DNA from 4 places in the Bradyrhizobium genosp. P genome. Region 3 is predicted to be linked to each of the others. Evidence: riboswitches for the same ligand, from Rfam matches in the RefSeq annotation. Region 3 holds a riboswitch; each other region holds the start of a gene.
The links. A riboswitch is a leader RNA that binds a small molecule or an ion and turns the genes downstream of it on or off. The one in region 3 is predicted to bind cobalamin.
Positions count from the first base shown of each region.

Region 1: it holds a riboswitch for cobalamin, as region 3 does, so the genes downstream of both, bluB (5,6-dimethylbenzimidazole synthase) here and ACP2YO_RS03305 (TonB-dependent receptor) in region 3, are expected to answer to the same signal.
Region 2: it holds a riboswitch for cobalamin, as region 3 does, so the genes downstream of both, ACP2YO_RS42570 (DUF1636 family protein) here and ACP2YO_RS03305 (TonB-dependent receptor) in region 3, are expected to answer to the same signal.
Region 4: it holds a riboswitch for cobalamin, as region 3 does, so the genes downstream of both, metE (5-methyltetrahydropteroyltriglutamate--homocysteine S-methyltransferase) here and ACP2YO_RS03305 (TonB-dependent receptor) in region 3, are expected to answer to the same signal.

Region 1 is NZ_CP188195.1:8,875,599-8,880,420, forward strand. It holds gene tnpC (IS66 family transposase) at 1-536, opposite strand, end outside; gene tnpB (IS66 family insertion sequence element accessory protein TnpB) at 610-954, opposite strand; gene ACP2YO_RS42610 (transposase) at 951-1,337, opposite strand; gene bluB (5,6-dimethylbenzimidazole synthase) at 1,703-2,452, opposite strand; cobalamin riboswitch at 2,759-2,967, opposite strand; gene cobD (threonine-phosphate decarboxylase CobD) at 3,123-4,229, shown strand; cobalamin riboswitch at 4,418-4,631, shown strand.
Region 2 is NZ_CP188195.1:8,866,840-8,871,661, reverse strand. It holds gene ACP2YO_RS42580 (cobyric acid synthase) at 1-1,359, opposite strand, end outside; gene cobO (cob(I)yrinic acid a,c-diamide adenosyltransferase) at 1,373-2,026, opposite strand; cobalamin riboswitch at 2,070-2,287, shown strand; gene ACP2YO_RS42570 (DUF1636 family protein) at 2,379-2,753, shown strand; gene cobW (cobalamin biosynthesis protein CobW) at 2,750-3,784, shown strand; gene cobN (cobaltochelatase subunit CobN) at 3,784-4,822, shown strand, end outside.
Region 3 is NZ_CP188195.1:680,416-685,237, forward strand. It holds gene ACP2YO_RS03300 (hypothetical protein) at 1-165, opposite strand, end outside; gene ACP2YO_RS03305 (TonB-dependent receptor) at 282-2,513, opposite strand; cobalamin riboswitch at 2,675-2,872, opposite strand; gene ACP2YO_RS03310 (FecCD family ABC transporter permease) at 2,983-4,026, shown strand; gene ACP2YO_RS03315 (ABC transporter ATP-binding protein) at 4,023-4,796, shown strand.
Region 4 is NZ_CP188195.1:2,626,868-2,631,689, reverse strand. It holds gene ACP2YO_RS12730 (coproporphyrinogen-III oxidase family protein) at 1-659, opposite strand, end outside; gene ACP2YO_RS12725 (hypothetical protein) at 829-981, shown strand; cobalamin riboswitch at 1,493-1,689, opposite strand; cobalamin riboswitch at 1,801-2,025, shown strand; partial or broken gene metE (5-methyltetrahydropteroyltriglutamate--homocysteine S-methyltransferase) at 2,131-4,365, shown strand; gene ACP2YO_RS12715 (helix-turn-helix domain-containing protein) at 4,777-4,822, shown strand, end outside.

The sequences.
Region 1 (4,822 bases), 1.7 Mb from region 3:
TTGCGATAGGCGTATTTCGGGCGGCGCGTGACGATCACGCGGAACTTCGCCGGCGTCACATCCAGCCGCTTCGACACGTCCTCGCCGATCAGCACCTTCTCCAGCCCCTCGCACCCGGCAGGAACCTCCGGCTCGATGACGATCTCCACCCGCTCCAGATGCGCCCCGAACTCCTTGCGCGGCCGCGGCACGCGTTTCGGCATGTCCTTGCCGCCAGCCTTGGCCAGTTCGGCTTCAACCGCCGACACGCCGGTCTCAATCTCCTCGAACACGAAGGCGATCTGCTCCGTGCTCAGCTTGTCGCTGCGCAAGCGTTCCGAGCGCGTGCCGTAAAGCGTGCGCTCCAGCATTTTGACGATCGCCGTCAGCTCCACGATCCGCGCATCGGCGGCCTTGTTGATCGCCGTAAGATCGGTGTTTGCAGCGGCAATGCGGCTGTTCTCGGCCTCGATCGCCGCCCGCTCTTCCGCCAAGGCGACGATCAGCGCGTGGGCTTCGGCAAGCGTCGTCGGGAGCTCTGTAACGGGCGTCGTCATCGTCGCCATCACAGCAGAGTCGCCGCCACTCTTCCAAACTTTTCAGCACCCTGATTCAATTCGCCGCAGCTTGTCAGCCTACCGTTTCTGGGCGCTTCACAACCACCGGACGCACCTTCGTCCAGTCCAGCCCGTCAATCAGCGCGAGCAACTGCGCATGGTTCAGCTGCACCCGGGTCGGCGCAATCCTCGGCCAGCAGAACTTTGACTCCTCGAGAGTCTTGGCAAACAGGCATACCCCGCTGCCGTCCCACCAAACCGCCTTGATCCGATCCGCCCTTTTCGAACGGAACACGTACAGTGCTCCGCTGAAGGGGTCGGCCCCACCATCTCGAACCAGCGCCATCAAACCCGTGGCACCCTTGCGGAAGTCGACCGGCGTGCTGGCCACGTAAACCTGAACACCCGCCGGGATCATGCCTGCCGAACCGCCCGGATCACAGCAGCAAGCCGCCCCGCCTCCACATCTCCACCAACGCGCACCACGACATCGCCGATGACGATTTCCACCATCTCCCCCGCCATGGTCTCAAAGCGCGCGAACTTAACCGCTCGGTCTCGCGCCCCAGAGAGCGGCGCCACCATTCCCGAGGCCAGCGCCTTGCGTCGCCACGCAAACAACTGCGATGGATCGATCCCATGACAGCGCGCTATCGCCGACACGTTCGCCCCCGGCGCAAACGTTTCCCCGACGATGCGATCCTTCTCCTCCCGCGACCAGGTGCGGTAGCTCCGCCCGGGACTCACCGAAAGCCGCTCGGCCGCCGCTGTGATAACTTCGAAATTCTTGGTATCAGACATATGTTCGCTCTCATGAACTCCTGGGACAAATCACCAGGAGATTCTCTGACAATCGAACATCATCCGCTACGTGGGATGACCTACACGCTTACGATCAGTGCGAAAATCGAGCCGACACAGAGTGCTAAGGCCGCCTCGCTGGTGGAGTCGAGATCATGATGGCTAGGGTTACTGCAGATAACGTGACCAATGACCGACCGCGAGAAGGGCCTTCACAACTGGACGCTCGTATCCACGGTGCTTCGGGGCGACCTCACATTAACGCGATGCGCCAAGGATTTATCGGCTGCACACCGGTGCCGGGAGCGACACCAGTTCGCTGGATCACCGCGCGCCTGTCCCTCTCTACAGCGACGGCCATGAGCTTAAACACAAGCAGGGCTCTCCCCATCATTGGATGAAGGATAGGGCTCAGCGCATCCCCAGCGATCAGCGAACACGAGAGTTTCGAGCGGGAGACGCTTGGCCCAGTTCCTCGCCTCCAATTCAGGGCGCACGAAAAGCTGATCGACAAAACCGACACATAGATATGCGACGATCACAATTTCATTGGGAATTCCAAGAATCGGTCTGAGATCGTCAGGGTCGAAAATGCTGACCCAACCGACGCCAACTCCTTCGGCACGAGCCGCCAGCCATAGATTCTGAACGGCACACGCCGTACTATAAAGATCAGTATCGCGTTGATGCGTACGTCCGAGCACAACAGCGCCGCCACGCGATCGATCGCAAGTGACACAAATATTTAGCGGCGCCTTGCAAATTCCTTGTAATTTAAGCCGCCGATAAGATTCTCGGCGGTCACCTTGGAATAGCCGCGCTGCTTCCTCGTTTCTTCGTACAAATACATCGCGGACTGCCTGTTTCGTCGCGGCATCGTGCACAAGTATGAAATTCCACGGCTGCATAAGCCCAACAGAAGGGGCATGATGCGCCGCCTCCAAAATGCGCCTCAGTACCTGAGCCGGAATGGGTTGTGGCAAAAATTCATCTCGGACGTCTCGTCGTGAATGGATGGCCCGATAGACAGCCTCGCGGTCATGCATGTTGAACGCGGTTGCCGCTCCAAGATCCGGATGGCGTTCGGCATTTTCCCCATCGACGATCAGTGTCATCTTTCGCTCCCCTGAAAAGAACTCCTCACCAGCATCCGAGGCTCCTTAGTCTGAATTCAGCGTTTTCATCAGGATGTGCTTGGGATGCGTCTGGCGCGCGACGCGTTGATCCGGCGATGGCCTGACGCAACAGCCTCCCGGGCGTGAGCTGCCCTTCCGGGATAGTATGTCCCGCGTTGCAGGTGATACAGACATGATGCGTAACGGCCATTACTCTTCTCGAGCGTCGGGCGGCGGGAAGATGCGATGGCTCCGGCATGCCGCTAAGTGCGACCTGTTGCGCGTCGCGGAACACCCCGTCCGCAGGTTTAACATGATGCGCTGGCAGGTCTCCCGGCTTGCGGAGCAGGATTTCTCCTCCGATCCCCGCCTTCCCGACCTCAGGGGGTCAGTGGCTCAGTGAGGATCTCTCCGGTCACGGTCGCGGGGGCGGCTGCTTTCGAGCTCCGATACAGAGCCTATCGCATTCCCTCTTCGCCTGTCGTAGAACAGGAACCAGCGCATACCTACCATTCGCTCAAGCGAGCATCTTGTCAAGGGCGCGCAGCTTGTCGTTGAGGGCAAATGCGTTGCGACCTCGCGCGTGCGCATGCGGCGATGAAGCCTTCCTCGATGCCGGCCGTGATCGAGAGCTTTGAACGCCCAAAGGTCGACATATGTTTGGAGGTGCTTGCTCACGAACGAACCGCTGAACCGCTTTCGCAACCGCCAAAGTTCACTGAGCAGATTTGAGCAGCCATTTGAATTTACGCTTACGTCTCATGAGGACCAGAATCTAATGCATCACGTGTATCATGGTGGCGACGTCACCACCGTACATGCGCGTTTTCCCAATGCGCTCTTGCCTTGGTTGGACCTTTCTACTGGAATCAATGCCCTTCCCTATCCCATCGGAACCATGGATACGGAAGTTTGGACGAAGCTTCCGAGCAGGGACTCGGTGAACAGACTCAGAACCGTAGCTGCAAATGCCTATGGCGCACGTGACGCGAGGCAAGTGGTCCCCGCTCCAGGAACACAAGCTCTAATCCAACTCTTACCGCGCATTTGTCGCGCCAAGAACGTAGCGATCCTCGGTTTCGGTTACCAGGAACATCCGGCCACTTGGCGAGCAAGCGGCGCCAATGTCATCATAGCAGAAGATCTCGAGACAATAAGCGATCTCGACATCGATGTCGCAGTCGTTGTCAATCCGAACAATCCGGACGGCAGGTTAATTTCTTCTGCTGCGTTGCTCAAGCTTGCCTCAAGCCTTCAAACTCGAAACGGCCTGCTGGTCGTCGATGAGGCCTTCATGGACGTTGTTCGACCGTCTGCAAGCGTTATACCGATGCTCGCCCGTCAAAATGCGGTCGTGCTTCGGTCATTTGGAAAAGCTTATGGCCTCGCGGGATTGCGGCTCGGGTTTGCAATCGCGAACCGCGACCTTGCGGGCAAAATGGAGGCCGCGCTTGGACCTTGGGCAGTCTCAGGACCGGCAATCGCAATCGGTGCGAAAGCACTAGCTGATACAAATTGGCTTGACGAGACGTCAGCCCGCCTCGCGTATGATGCGGCTCGTCTGGACGAACTGCTGGCCCAAGCGGGGTTCCGAATCCTCGGAGGATCACCGCTCTTTCGACTTGTAAGCCACCAGGACGCAACGGAATGGTTCGACAAACTCTGCGAACGTGGAATCCTCGTTCGGCCATTCTTCGATAGGCCGACTTGGCTGCGGTTCGGAATTCCTGGCCGCGCAGCGGATTGGTTGCGCCTCAAAGAGGCTCTGCTGGAGTAGGGCAAGGCCGAAAAAGAAAATGGAGACAGGTCAAAGACTGAACTTCCCCAAGGCTGAACGACAGGAATGTGCAACGGCTGCTGCACACCGCCTTGGCAGGCCCAGGCCAAGAACTCTGCAGGTCATCCTTGATAGCGCGCCTATCCGGCTCGAAAGGCGACCGGCTATTGACACTTGCTGAATTAGTCGGATGATACGTGGGTCTAGGTTTGTTGATCGAGAGATCAACGACATGGGAATGCGGTGCGACTTAGCGCAAAAACTAAGCCAAATCCGCAACTGCGCCCGCAACTGTAGGCGGCGAGTTCTTTTCCACAAAGCCACTGGGCTGGTTTGCCCGGGAAGGCGGAAACAGAGCATCGACCCGCGAGTCAGGAGACCGGCCTAGACAGTCATCCATCCGGCATGCGGTGCGCGCGTTTGGGGCGGTTTTTTCGCTGCGATGACAGTGAGCAATTCTGTCTCGCGGGGAGAGGACCGCTATGATTAAACGCGTCAAAAATCCTGATTTTCTTGACAGACCTGCGAGACCCTCCTCCTGGGTGGCGGCGCTCGTATTATTTGCGAGCGATGGATATGCCGCCGACCTTTCG
Region 2 (4,822 bases), 1.8 Mb from region 3:
ATAAGGTTGGTCCGCGGCCAGAATATCGAGTTCAGCGAGAAACGATCTGCGGAAATCGTCGGACGCGAACAGGCCGTGCAGATAGCTGCCGTGCACGCGTCCGTCGCTTGAGACCGCACCTTCCGGCGCGCCGCCGAGCAAAGCGAATGGACGCGCGCGGTCAGGGCCGTCGGTCTGGCCGATATGGATCTCATAAGCTTCAATCGCCTGCCGGGTCTGCGCGTGTTGCGCGGTCACGCGGGTCAGCGTCTTCTGCGGCGACATCATCGTTGTCACATCGAGGAGTCCGAGACCTAGCGTGTCTCCCACCGGTCCCTCGATCCCGCCGGGATCAGCGACGCTACGTCCGAGCATCTGATAACCGCCGCAGACGCCCAGGACATGGCCGCCGCGGCGGTGATGCGCGAAGAGGTCGATGTCCCATCCCTGCGCGCGAAGGAAGGCGAGGTCGCCGCGCGTCGACTTCGAGCCCGGGATGATGACAAGCCGGGCGTCGCCGGGAATGGCCTCTCCGGGGCGGACCATCACGAGGTCGACGCCGGGCTCGAGCTTGAGCGGATCGAGATCGTCAAAATTGGCAATCCGCGACAGCGCGAGGAACGCGATCTTGCACCGGCCGGGTTTGCGCGCATCAGCTAGGCCCAGCGCATCCTCGGCCGGAAGCTCGCCGGCGCGGTCGAAATAGGGTAGCACCCCAAAGCCGCGCCAGGATGTTTTTGCCTCGATCAGCCGGTAGCCATCGTCAAATAGCGTCGAGTCGCCACGAAACTTGTTGATCACAAAGCCCTGGATCATCGCGGCATCGTCCGCGTCGATCACGGTCTTGATCCCGACAAGCTGAGCGATGACACCGCCGCGGTCGATGTCGCCGATCAACATCACCGGGACATCGGCCTTGCGGGCAAAGCCCATATTGGCGATGTCGGCCTTGCGAAGATTGACTTCGGCGGGGCTGCCAGCCCCTTCGACGAGCACAAGATCGGCGCGCTGCTTCAGTCGCGAAAAACTCTCCAGCACCGCGCCCATCAATGACGGCTTCATCAACGCATATTCGCGGGCGCGCGCCGTTGCGATGCGCTTGCCCTGCACGATAATCTGCGCGCCGATATCGGTCTCAGGCTTGAGCAGAACCGGATTCATGTCAGTGTGCGGTTCGACGCCCGCCGCGAGCGCTTGCAACGCCTGCGCACGGCCGATTTCGCCGCCGTCGACCGTCACGGCCGCATTGTTCGACATGTTCTGCGGCTTGAAGGGGAGCACGCGCAAGCCGCGGCGCTTCGCGGCGCGCGCAAGCCCGGCGACGATGAGCGATTTGCCCACGTCCGAGCCCGCTCCCTGGATCATCAATGCGCGCGCCATCCCGTGCTTCTCCTCAGAACTCGACGCCGGGCTGGGCCTTGATGCCGGATCGGAACGGATGCTTCAGCAGCGTCATCTCCGTGACGAGGTCGGCGATCTCGATCAACTCCCCCTTGGCATTCCGGCCGGTGAGGACGACATGCGTCATCGGTGGTTTGTGTGTCTTCAAGAACGCAACGACCTCGTCGATATCGAGATAGTCGTAGCGCAGCGCGATGTTGATCTCGTCGAGCAAGACCATGCGCAAGGTTGAATCCAGGATTAGCTCCTTGGCCCTGTCCCAGCCGGCCTTTGCGGCGGCGATGTCGCGGGCGCGGTCTTGCGTTTCCCATGTAAAGCCTTCGCCCATCGCATGGAACTGGCAGAGATCGCCGAAATGCCCGGTGAGCAGGCGGCGCTCGCCAGTATCCCAGGCGCCCTTGATGAACTGAACGACCGCGCAGGGAAAGCCATGCGCGACACAGCGGACGATCATGCCAAAGGCGGAGGATGACTTACCCTTTCCTGCACCGGTATGAACGATGATCAGTCCCTTCTCGCCGCTCTTGGTCGCCATGATCTTGTCGCGGGCGACCTTCTTCTTTGCCATCTTCGACGCGTGGCGGGCGTCAAGCGATGCGTCGGTGGCGACCACGCCTTCGTCCTCGGCGGCATCTTGTTCAGACATCATCTGGCGTCGTCCTCAGGCTTGACAAATCGCGACCTTCAGCAAATGGTGGGTTTGCGTTGGTTCCTGTCCTACGACAGGCGAAGAGGGAATGCGATAGGGCTTAGATCGAAAGGTCTGGTCCCAAAAGCAGCCGCCCCCGCGACCGTGACCGGAGAGATGCCCGAAGCCACTGATCCCCAAGGGGGTCGGGAAGGCGGGGATCGAAGGATAAGATCCTGCTCCGCAAGCCGGGAGACCTGCCAGCGCAGAGTTTTGAACCGGCGGACGGGGTGTTCCGTGACGGGGAAGCGAACCAGTGAGAGAATGGTTCGCGCCTCATTGCCCCCCGCTGCCTATGCTGGACGGGGCGATGACTGTCACACTTTACGTCTGCATTACCTGCCGCGTCGGCCAGAAGCTGGCGGAGGGCAAGACCGCGCCCGGCGAGCGCCTGTATGCCGCAATTCTCGATGCCGGCGTGCCCGAAGGCGTCGAGCTAGTGCCGGTCGAATGCCTGTCGGCATGCAGCCAAGGCTGCTCGGTCGCACTCAGCGCGACGGGGCGATGGTCCTACGTGTATGGCCGCCTGTCTGAAGCCCATGCGCGGGATGTGATTGCGGGGGCGACGGCTTACCGGGCTGCATCCGACGGTATCGTGCCATGGCGCAACCGGCCGGAAGTTTTTCGCAAGCAATCGGTTGCCCGCATTCCACCCATCGCCGTCCTGCCGGAGGCAGCCGAATGAACACGCTTGCAAAAATCCCGGTCACGATCGTCACCGGCTTCCTTGGATCGGGTAAGACGACGCTAATCCAGCATCTGATCACCAACGCCAACGGCAAGAAGCTTGCGGTGCTCGTCAACGAGTTCGGCAGTGAAGGCGTCGATGGCGAGATCCTGAAATCCTGCGCTGACGCGAATTGTCCCGAGGAAAACATCGTCGAGCTCGCGAACGGCTGCATCTGCTGCACCGTCGCGGATGATTTCATTCCGACCATGCAGACGCTGCTCGCGCGAAAAACGCGGCCCGATCACATCCTGATCGAGACCTCGGGCCTCGCGCTGCCAAAACCGCTTCTGAAGGCGTTCGAATGGCCGGAGATCCGCTCGCGCATCACCGTCGACGGCGTGATCGCGCTCGCGGATGCCGAGGCGGTCGCCGCCGGCCGTTTCGCGCCGAACCCGGAGGCCGTCGAGGCCCAGCGTGCGGCTGACGGGAGCGTCGATCATGAGACGCCGCTATCGGAGGTGTTCGGGGACCAGATCTGTTGCGCGGACATCGTGCTCTTGACCAAGGCCGATCTTGTGGGCCAGGCCGGCCTTGAAGCGGCCCGGCTGGCGATCACGGCCGAGACGCCGCGGCAGGTTCCGATACTCGCCATCACAGACGGTGCGATCGACCCGCAGGTGATTCTTGGCTTCAACGCGGCCGCCGAGGACGACCTCGCCGCGCGGCCCTCGCTTCACGACGGCGAGGAGGAGCATGAGCATGACGACTTCGCATCCGTCGTCATCGAGCTTCCGGAAGTGTCCGACATCGACGCGCTGGTCGCTTCCATCGCGCGCTTGGCGCGCGAGCAGAATGTGCTGCGCGCCAAGGGCTATCTCGCGGTGAAGGGCAAACCGATGCGGCTTCTGGTGCAATCGGTCGGCGAGCGCGTGCGCCACCAGTTCGACAAGCCCTGGGGCGCGGCGCCGCGGCGATCGAAGCTCGTCGTCATCGGCGAGCAGGGCGACATCGACGAGAACGCGATCAAAGCGGGATTGGGGGTCTGATGCACGTCGTCTTCCGCGAGAGCCATGGCCTGGAGGAGACCGCGACACCCGTCGATCTTGGTCAGGATCCGGCCGCTCTCGTGGTGCTGTCATTCTCCGACAGCGATCTCGCCGCCTTCGCCGCCGGTTGGCGGCGTGGACGCAAGGGCCTGCCGTCGCTGCGGCTCGCCCATCTGATGGCGCTGCGCCATCCGCTCTCGGTCGACACTTACATCGAACGCACGCTGTCCCGCGCTAGTGGCATTCTGGTTCGCCTAATCGGCGGTGAGTCCTATTGGTCCTATGGCATCAACGCGTTGCACGAGCTCGCCACGCGGCACGGCATCGCGCTTGCGGTACTGCCGGCCGACGGCCGCGACGACGCGCGGCTCGATGCCCTTTCCAACGTCCCGGTCTCGACGCTGCGGCGTCTGCGCGCGCTGTGCGACGCCGGCGGCGCGGTCGCGGCGCAGGTTGCGATTGCGCAGCTCGCGCTGGCCTCCGGTCTGTACGCGGGACCGGTGTTCGGCGAGACCGAAATCCCCGAGATGGGTTTCTACTATCCCTCCATGGGAGCGCTGGCGTCCTTGCCGTCGCCTGACGGAAGACCGCAGGCGCTCGTCACCTTCTATCGCTCCTATCTGACGTCGGCCGATACCGGCCCGATCGACGCGCTGATCGCGGCATTGCGCGAAAAGGGCTTTGACGCCTACGGCGCGTTCGCGACCTCGCTGAAAGCGCCCGGCGTCTCGGCGTGGCTGAAAGCACATTTCGCGGAGCGTCCGCCGGCTGCACTTGTGAACGCGACCGCGTTCTCGGCGATGGCCGACGATGGAACAACGCCATTCAACGCGGCAGGCTGTCCGGTGTTTCAGGTCGCGCTGTCAACTGCGGGCAGGGAAGATTGGGCGTCCTCGCTGCGAGGCCTGTCGCCGGCCGATCTCGCGATGCATGTGGTGCTGCCGGAGGTCGACGGGCGACTCTCTGCCGGCGTCGTAAGCTTCAAGTCGCCGGGCGAGCGCGACGCCGACCTGCAATTTTCGCATCTCGCTCATCAGC
Region 3 (4,822 bases):
CAACGGCTCATCGTCATCACCGTAGCGGTCGACCTTGGGCGTCGCCATGTCGCCATCCTCGAAATCGTCGTCGGCCGTCGGCAATGCCGGCGGCTTTTTCGATTTGTCGTCGGCCTTGTCGCGCACCCTGCTGCGGCCTTCGGTCGTCTTTCCGGCCTTGCCCATGCGTTTCCCCTGCACGTCGTGTCGGATCGCGTCGTGCGATCCTACTCCACTTGCCGGGTGTGCGTAATGGAGAAGACGCGGGGGGATCGCATCCCACCGCGTCTTCCTGAGACAGCTCAGAACGTCGCGCCGGCCCGCACCATGTAGGTCCGGCCCGGGAGCGGGTAGGCGGCGAAGCGGCCCGCCGTGAAGGTGCTCGTGATGGCGTAGTCATAATACAGCGCGTTGAACAGATTGTTCACGCTGACCGACCAGAAAAAGTGTTCATATTGCCCGCTGAGCTTGACGTCGGCGGTCGCATTGCCGGGGATGCGGCCCTGGGTGTTGGCCTGATCGTTGTCCATGACGCGCGAGCTCCAGGCGCGCAGCGTGCCGTCGAACACCAGGTAGTTCTGCCAGATATTCCAGGTCACGCCGATATTGCCGGTGTAGCGGGACACCAGCGGCACGTCGTTGCCGGCCCACATGCCCTCACGGAAGACCGCGCGGGTGTAGGCCATTCCGCCGCGGAAGGTCACGGTGTCACTGACCTTGAGCGAGGCGCTGGTCTCGCTGCCGTAGCGGCGGGTCGGATCGAGGTTGACGTTGTAGAACAGCACGGGATTGAAGTGAATCTCGTTGTCGAGATCCATCAGGTAGACGCTGGTTTGGACCTGGAAGCGGTTGGTCTTGACGCGGAAGCCGCCCTCGACGTCTTCCGACGTCTGCGTCTTGAGCTGGAAGTTCTGCGGGATCGAAGCGAAGGTCACCGGGTCGAACGACGGCCCCGATGCAACGCGCTCGTCGGCACCAGGTGTGCGGAACGCGCGCGCGGCACGGCCGAACACCGAGAACGTGTCGTCAAACCGATGCTCGACGCCGACATGCGCCGCATACTGTGTCTCACTGCTGTTGAGCGGGCTCGCTTGCGTGTCGAAGGCGAAGGGTGCGTTCGGGTCGTAGCGATCCCGCGCCGAGACGCTCGTGTTCTCTACCCGCGCGCCATACGAGAAATCAGTGGTCGGCAGCAGCCCGACGGTCTGCTGCCAGTAACCCGCCAGTTGCTGCTGGTCGATGTTGTAGATGTGGTAGGGGTCCACGCCCTGGAAGGCGCCGCGCGACTCGCGGAACGTCGTGTCGTCATAGTCGATGCCGGTCAGGATCGAGGACGGCAGCCCGAAGATCGCGTTCTTGATGCTGAGGCGCGGCGTGATCGACCAGGTCTGCAGCGCAGCGTCGTTGTAGGTCGACGAAAAGCTGATCGTCGGCATTGTGCCGAAGAAGCCGCTCTGGGTGTCGCGCTGCCGCCAGCCGCCGTCGACGATCAGGTCGACGCCGTTCATCACGGTTTTGGTGAAGCCGGTGGTGACGCTGGTGGTCTGCTGGTTGCCATAATTGTAAGGCGTGTCGGTGCCTCGCCTGTCGGTGGCCAACTCGTTGAGACCAATCGAGGGATCCACGGTCCGCCCGCCGGGAAGGCCAAGCTTTTGATCGCCTCCCGTGACGGTCAGGAAAGCGCTGAGGTCGGGGGTGGCGTAATTGATATTGCCGACGGCATTGCGCTGGTCGAGCGCATTGTTGGCGCGGTAGCCATCGGATTTGACGCCATTGCCATAGAACGACGTCGACCATGGCCCGGAAGTGGCCGCGACCGAGAGTTCTGCCAGGCGCTGGTTGAACGAACCGACTCCGCCTTCGGCCTTGATCGCAACCGGCGGTCCGCCGACGCCATTCTTGGTGACGATGTTGACCACGCCGCCGACCGCGTTGTCGCCGTAGAGCACTGCGCCGCTGTTGCCGCGGGTGATTTCGACGCGCTCGATCGAATTGAGCGGGATGGTCGAAAGATCGAAACCCGACAGGTCGATGTCGGTTTGCCGGCGTCCGTTGATGAGAATGAGGACGTTCGGGGCGGCGAAAGCGCCGAATCCGCGGATGTCGACTGATGTCTTGGCGCCATTCACGCCGCCGTAGAACGACTGCAACTGCACGCCCGGCACCTGCGCGAGGATCTCGGACAGCGTGTGCACCGGCGAGTGCGCGATGTCGTCGGCCGTGATCACGGTCGAGGACGCGCCGACGATGGCGGCGAACTGACGTCCGCCGCCGGCCGTACCACCGGTCCCGGTTCCTGTGCCGGTCGACGTCGTGGCCGTTCCCGTTCCAGTTCCGGCGTTCTTGGTTTGCGTGTCACCCGGGGCGGGGCGTCGCGGCGCCGGGGTTTCGTCGGCGGTCGGCTTGGCGCGAGTGAGGTTCTGGTCGCCCGGCTTGGTGACCTCGATGGGGGGAAGTTGATCGGAAGGTGTGGCCTGCGGCGCCTGCTGCGCCTGCGCCAGCGCCGACGTCGCGCCGAGAGCCGGCACGATCATCGTCGACGCGAGAAGCAGCGCGCGGCGCCGCCGGGCTGAAGGGATGGAAAGCATAGTCTGGACCGCGGCAACGTCAGTGGCACGTCACCGCGAACCAGTCTCACCAGCGCGCTTGGCATCAGGTGAAGCTAATGTCTGTACTCCCCGACCGACATCATCGCGTGTGACCACGGCTGACGGCAGGTCTCCTGGCTCGCGGGTCGTTACCCTTCGTCGCCTTCCCAGGACCGAGTTTCCCAGTGGCCTATGACGAAGGATTCACCGCTTACAGTTGCGGGGGCAGCCGCGGCCTAGGGGAGTTTCCCCGCACCGCATTCCCTTTTGATCCCAATTCAGGAACCGTCAGGTTCATCTAGGGGGCGGCTGGAAACCAAGTCAATCCTGGCGGAAGTGGGGCAACGGTTGACCGGTACGGTTTTTGTCGAGTGTCGCTTGTCTGCCACTGTAATCGCTGTATGAGCATGACGCGATGAGCGTGCAGGATTTTGCCTTGGCGGCCGAGGTCGCGGCGCGGCGTCGTTTTGGCGCGACCGCGGCGCTCGCCGCGCTCGTGGTTGTGCTGGTGCTGATCTCGCTTGGCATCGGACCGGTGCGGCTGTCTCCGCTCACGGTGATCGAGGCCTTGTTCGGTGGCAGCAGCGATGTAGCGCAGGTGATCGTGCGCGAGATCCGCCTGCCGCGCACCATCCTGGCGTTCGCGATCGGCGGTATTCTCGGATTGTCGGGCGCGGCGCTGCAGGGACTTTTGCGCAATCCGCTGGCGTCGCCGTCGCTGTTCGGCGCGCCGCAAGCGGCAGCCTTCGGCGCGGTGCTGGTGATCGCGCTGGGGCTGGCCGACGTGCGTTCCTACGCGCTGCCGGTGGCGGCGATCATCGCGGCCTTCGTCTCGGTGTTTGCGTTGCTGGCGATCGCCGGCCGCAATGCCGGGCTCCTGATCCTGATCCTTTCGGGGCTCGCGATCTCAAGCTTCGCGGGCGCTGCGACGGCGCTGGTGATGAATCTCTCCAGCAATCCCTTCGTGGTGCTGGAGATCGCGTTCTGGCTGCTTGGCTCGCTCGAGGACCGCAGCTTCCAGCATGTCGCGCTGGCATTGCCCTTTATCATCGCCGGTGCGGTCATCCTGCTGAGCCAGGCCAGCGCCTTCCGCGCGCTGACCCTGGGCGAAGAGGCTGCACAGAGCCTCGGTGTTGATGTCGGGCGGCTGCGGCTGTTGGTGATCTCGGGCGTGGCGCTCGGTGTCGGCGGGGCCGTCGCGGTGACCGGCACGATCGGCTTCATCGGCCTGGTCGCGCCGCATCTGATGCGCCCGGTGATCGGCCACGATCCGGCCCGGCTGTTGCTGCCGAGCGCGCTCGCCGGCTCGGCGCTGCTGCTGGCGGCCGATATCGCCGTTCGCATCATCCCCTCGACCTCGGACATCAAGGTCGGCGTGCTGACCTCGATCATCGGCGTGCCGTTCTTCCTCTATCTGATCATGCGCGAACGCCGCGCGCTCGGCGGAGGCGTGGCATGACGCTGCTCTCCGCAACCGGTCTCGATGTGTCGCTGGGCAGCCGCAAGGTGCTGCATGACATCTCGTTGTCGTTATCATCGGCGCATCTGGTCGCGCTGGTCGGTCCGAACGGTGCCGGCAAGACCACATTGCTGCGTGCGCTGGCCGGGCTGATTCCATCCAGCGGCACGATCCGGATCGGCGGCGATGCGTTGTCGTCGCTGTCGCTGCGCGAGCGTGCGAAACGCTTCGCCTATCTGCCGCAGGGTCACATGGTGCACTGGCCGCTGCCGGCGCGCGACATCGTAGCCCTTGGCCGCTACCCGCATGGCGCGACCGATCCGGCGCGGCTGTCGCCGAAGGATATGGAGGCGGTGCTGCGGGCGATGCAGGCGGTCGACGTGATGGCTTTCGGCGACCGCCGCGTCACCGAACTCTCCGGCGGCGAGCGCAGCCGCGTCGCGCTGGCCCGCGTGCTGGCGGTGGAGGCGCCGGTGATTCTCGCCGACGAGCCCACCGCATCGCTCGATCCGCGGCACCAGATCGATGTGATGCAGAACCTGCGCAGCGTCGCCGACAAGGGCGTGCTGGTCGTCGTGGTCACCCACGATCTCGGGCTTGCCGCGCGCTTTGCCGATCATGTGCTGGTGCTCTCGGAGGGGCGGTTGGCCTCGCAGGGCGCGCCGATGGTGGCGTTATCGGAGGCCGTGATGGCCGATGTGTTCCGGATCAGCGCCTATCGCGCCGAATATCAAAACGAGGCCGTCATCGTGCCATGGGCGGATGTCTGATGCGTCGGCCGTTCGGCGGGCTCCGT
Region 4 (4,822 bases), 1.9 Mb from region 3:
TTCTCAACGCTCATGTTTTTAAGCAACTTTACTGTCTGCATCACCTCATCTACACCGTGCCCGCGGTTTAGGATCCGCAAAATACTTTCATCTAGAGTTTGAACACCGAGAACGAAGCGATTTACGCCGCCTCTCAGTAAGGTCGATACGCGATCTGCAGCGTCCGCTTGCGTCCCAAGAGAGGGATGTAATTCGAAACTCACTTCGGACTTAGATAAATCAAAGCGCCGCTTAATCATGCCAAATAGCGTTTTGAGTTGATCGTTCGTCAAAAATGAAGGAGTGCCGCCTCCAATGAAGGCCGTCTCGATAGTTCTGCCGGCAAGCGCCGCGTCCGACCAACTCATCTCCTTTTCCAAAGCCGCCAAGTAACGCTCGATTCGCTCGGAAGGTGGATTGATCTGCTTGCCGAAGTGGCAAAAGGTGCAATATTGATGACAGAAGGGGATGTGGAAATACAGATCAATTGACGACGCAATCCGATCCAACAGCTTTTCGGGATTGAAGTCCCCCATTGCCTTAAGAGGCGGATATGTAGCGACGAGATAATCGTTGAACGCGTCAAGGTGCAAATTTCGCGACCTCAGCATGTCAATATTAATGTCGTACGACCTGTCGATCGCGAATTCCAGAGTCTCGGAATAGCTCGGCGCGCGCATCTTTTGGACTCCTTTAGCTTTTGCGTGCAGGCAAGGCGCGAGGGCGGCTCAGTTCGTTCGATGACGATAGGCCGATGTCGCAGCCGATGCGAACATTGCCCGTCTGCTGCGAAGCGGCGCCCAGGAATGCTTCGAGCGCCGCGGTGGGCTAGTATCCCTCGAAAAAAAGATGCGCGAACTCCCCGATGTGATGAAAGCGGAGTCGGTCGGCGAACTCGGCCCGATCCAGCGCGCTCCCGCACAACTTCTGTTCGCTTCCCCGCTCCCCTGGGGGCAATCGATCTTCGGAACGGAGACCGCGCTTCATCTGGTTTCCTCCTAATCGACGCTGCGAATCCGATTGTTGTGTGGATCCATCACTGTGCACTAGCAATCGACGTGCCACCAAAGGCGAACGCGCCTTGCTTCAAAAGAGGCCAGAAACATGTGCCGCGAGCGGCGAAGACGGAATACTTGCGCCTCGGCGTCCGATTACGGACATGAGTGTTTTCAACCGGACACGACAACCGGTGTATTGAGTGATGGCCGCGGTTTCTCGATCCAACTCAAACATCCGTTCAAGGATGATGTTCGCAATGCCGACCTTAGGGCCGCAGCGCTTTTGGCGGCAGTTCTAATTGGCTGATCCAGCGGTTGTCCCGAGCATCTTTGAAACTACTCCAACCTTCGACGGCATGCGACCGATGCTATCGTGATCATCGCAACTGCACTGATCGCTGTAAAAAGAACCCGGCCGGGCGCGGCAAGAGTGCAAGCGCTCCCGCGTTGCGCATCCCAGTTGACGCCAAGTTGCCATCAGCGGATGGACCGTTGCTCCCCGACCGACATCTTCGCGTGTGACAACGGCTGCGGCAGGTCTCCTGGCTCGCGGGTCGTTTCCTCGACGTCACTTTCCCAGGACCCAGATTCCCAGTGGCATATGACGAAAGATTCGCCGCTTACAGTTGCGGGGGCAGCCGTGGCGTTGGGAAATCCCGCACCACGTTCCCTTTTGATCTCCGTAAGGAGAACCGTCACAGATGATGTCAGAAGTTTGTCAAAGCCGGGGTCAATTGGCTCGTTGCACCACCGCGGTGCCGGCGATGGAGGTCTACCGCGTCGAAGAAAACGTTCGAGAGGTTGACGCGACGGTCCTGTCGCAGATAATCCAAGCTGTCGAGGTTCTCCAGGTCCCGCTTGATCTGGAGCTAAGAGGGAAGCCGGTGCGCTCTCGATCAATCCAGGATCGATGCAATGCCGGCGCTGCCCCCGCAACTGTAGGCGGCGAGCCTGCATCCACAAAAGTCACTGAAGCAAATGCTTCGGGAAGGCCGGATGCAGGCGATGACCCGCGAGCCAGGAGACCTGCCCCGACAACATGATCGTCCACGGGCGGGGTGTCCCGGTGGTACGCCAAGCAGTTGCCGCTTTGGTGGCTCTCTGCCCGCCGTCCGCCATGGCCTTTTGCCCCCACAACCATGGGGTTAAAGCTATGTCTACTCTCTCACTTCCTGTTGCAACACTCGGCACGCCCCGGATCGGGCCGCGCCGCGAACTCAAGCTCGCGCTCGAAAGCTATTGGGCCGGAAAAATCAGCGAAGAGCAACTTCTTGACGCTGCGGCCGGACTTCGCGTTGCCAACTGGGCTCGGCAGAAATCTCCCGGTGCCACCGTGATTCCGTCGAGCGATTTCTCGCTGTACGATCCGGTGCTCGATACCAGCGTCATGGTCGGAGCCATTCCGGACTCTTACGGCTGGAAAACGGGACCCGTCTCGCTCAAGACCTACTTCGCCATGGCGCGCGGCGCACAGGACGATGGGCACGATGCGAGTTGCGGCCACGCCCATCACGGGCACAGCACGGCAGCGCGGAGATGACCAAGTGGTTCGACACCAATTATCACTACATGGTGCCGGAATTTCACAGGAGCCAGACCTTCAGGCTGTCCTCACGCAAGCCCATCGAGGAATACGATGAGGCGAAGAGCCCAGGCTATCAGACTGGTCTGGTTCTGGTCGGCCCTGTCACATTCTTGAAGCTCGGCAAGAGCGCCGATCCGGCACTTGATCCGCTGTCGCTGCTGGATGATCTTTTGCCGGTCTATGTCGAGGTTCTCCAGGAATTGACGAAGCGCGGCGCTGAATGGTTCAGCTCGATGAGCCGTGTCTAGTTCTCGATCTCGATCGCCCGTCACGCGTTGCACTGCACCGGACCTATGCACGCTTCGCCAAGGACGTCCCCGGCCTCAAGATCATGCTGGCCACGTATTTCGGGGCTGTCGGCGACAACCTGGAAACCGTGTTGGCCTTGCCGGTTGCGGGCGTTCACCTCGACCTTGTCCGCGCGCCTGAGCAGCTGAGCGCGGTGGTCGACGAAACGCGGAAGGATCTCGTGGTCTCTCTCGGCGTCGTCGATGGCCGCAATGTCTGGCGTTCCGACCTTTCGGCGCTCCTTGATCGGCTCACACCCGCCATCGCGAAGCTCGGCGCAGATCGCGTACAGATCGCATCCTGCTGCTCGATGCTTCACGTGCCGATCGACGTTGAACTGGAGACCGATCTCGATCTCGATGTGAAGAGCTGGCTTGCCTTCTCCGTCCAGAAGATCGGCGAGCTTGCGGTCTTGGCAAGGGCGCTCGCCGGCGACAAGGGTGTCGCGGATGCGGTAGCCAGCTCGGACCTCGCGGCGACGGCCCGCCAGACGTCGCCAAAGATCCATGACCCGACTGTCGCCCGACGAATGGCGGAAATTGGCGAGACCATGCGCCGCCGCACCAGCTCGTTTGCGAACCGCACCGAGGTCCAGCGCAAACGTTTCGCTCTGCCAGCGTTCCTCACGACTACAATTGGATCGTTCCCGCAGACGGCGGATGTCCGCAACGCCCGCGCCGCGCATGCTCGGGGAAAGATGAGCGACGCACAATACGAGCAATTTTAAGGAGAGGCGGCGCGCGCCGTACGCTGGCAGGAAGACATCGGGTTAGATGTGCTCGTGCATGGCGAGTTCGAGCGTAACGATATGGTGCAGTATTTCGGTGAGCAACTCTCCGGCTTCGTATTCACGAAGCACGGCTGGGTCCAATCCTACGGCTCGCGCTGCGTCCGTCCTCCCATGCTGTTTGGCGATGTCTCGCGGCCGAAGCCGATGACGGTGGATTGGTGGCGGTACGCGCAGTCCTTGACCAAGAAGCCGATGAAGGCGATGCTCACCGGGCCAGTGACGATCGTGAACTGGTCGTTCGTTCGTGACGACATCTCCCGCAGCGAGGCATGCCGCCAGATTGCGCTCGCGATCCGGGACGAGGTAACCGATCTGGAGACGGCCGGCGCGACCATGATCCAGATCGAGGAAGCTGCGCTTCGCGAAGGACTGCCATTGCTGCGATCAGAGTGGAAGACCTATCTCGACTGGGCTGTCGACAGCTTCCGTATCTGCTCGTCCGGCGGCGCGAACGAAACGCAGATTCATACTCATATGCGCTATTCGGAGTTCAACGATATCATATGCGATAGCGGCGATGGACGCCGACGTCATTTCAATCGAGACGTCGCGCTCGAAGATGGAGCTGCTCGACGCATTCAAGGGCTACAAGTATCCAAACGATATCGAACCCGGCGTCTTCGACATCCATTCGCCGCGCGTTCCTGAGGCGGGCGGCCGAGATGCGGGACCTGATTGCGTCGGCCCGGCAAGGGCTATCCGACTCGCAGCTGTGGATCAACCCGGGTGGGCAATCGGGATAGTGCCGGACAAAATGTAAGACTTTCAATATGCCGATCCCAGCTTTTGGGTGCCGTAGCGAGCGGGCCGCTCTCGGGAAGTTCGTGATAGTAGAGGTCGAAAAACACGTCTTCCCGGCCCTTAGCGAAGCGTCGCCCGTCAGCCACCTCTCGAGCCCGACATGACATGGCGGGAACAATTGATCAGGACAGCGCCTCAACGGCTTCGCTACGACGGGCGGCGGGCTCCTGCCGGGAGCCTAGTCGATACTACCACGTCCCCGATTCTCAAAAAAAGGACACACCCAAGCTCCGGGCACGCTCAACCAATCCCTACCTAATTACCTCTTTTGCTTATAGACTTTTGTAAGCTTCATGCTACATAAAGGCCAGTTAGTGCATCACGAAGTTTACAAAATGCCTACGCCCCATAGTCCCTCCGCCAGCGTCCGCCGCGCCCTCC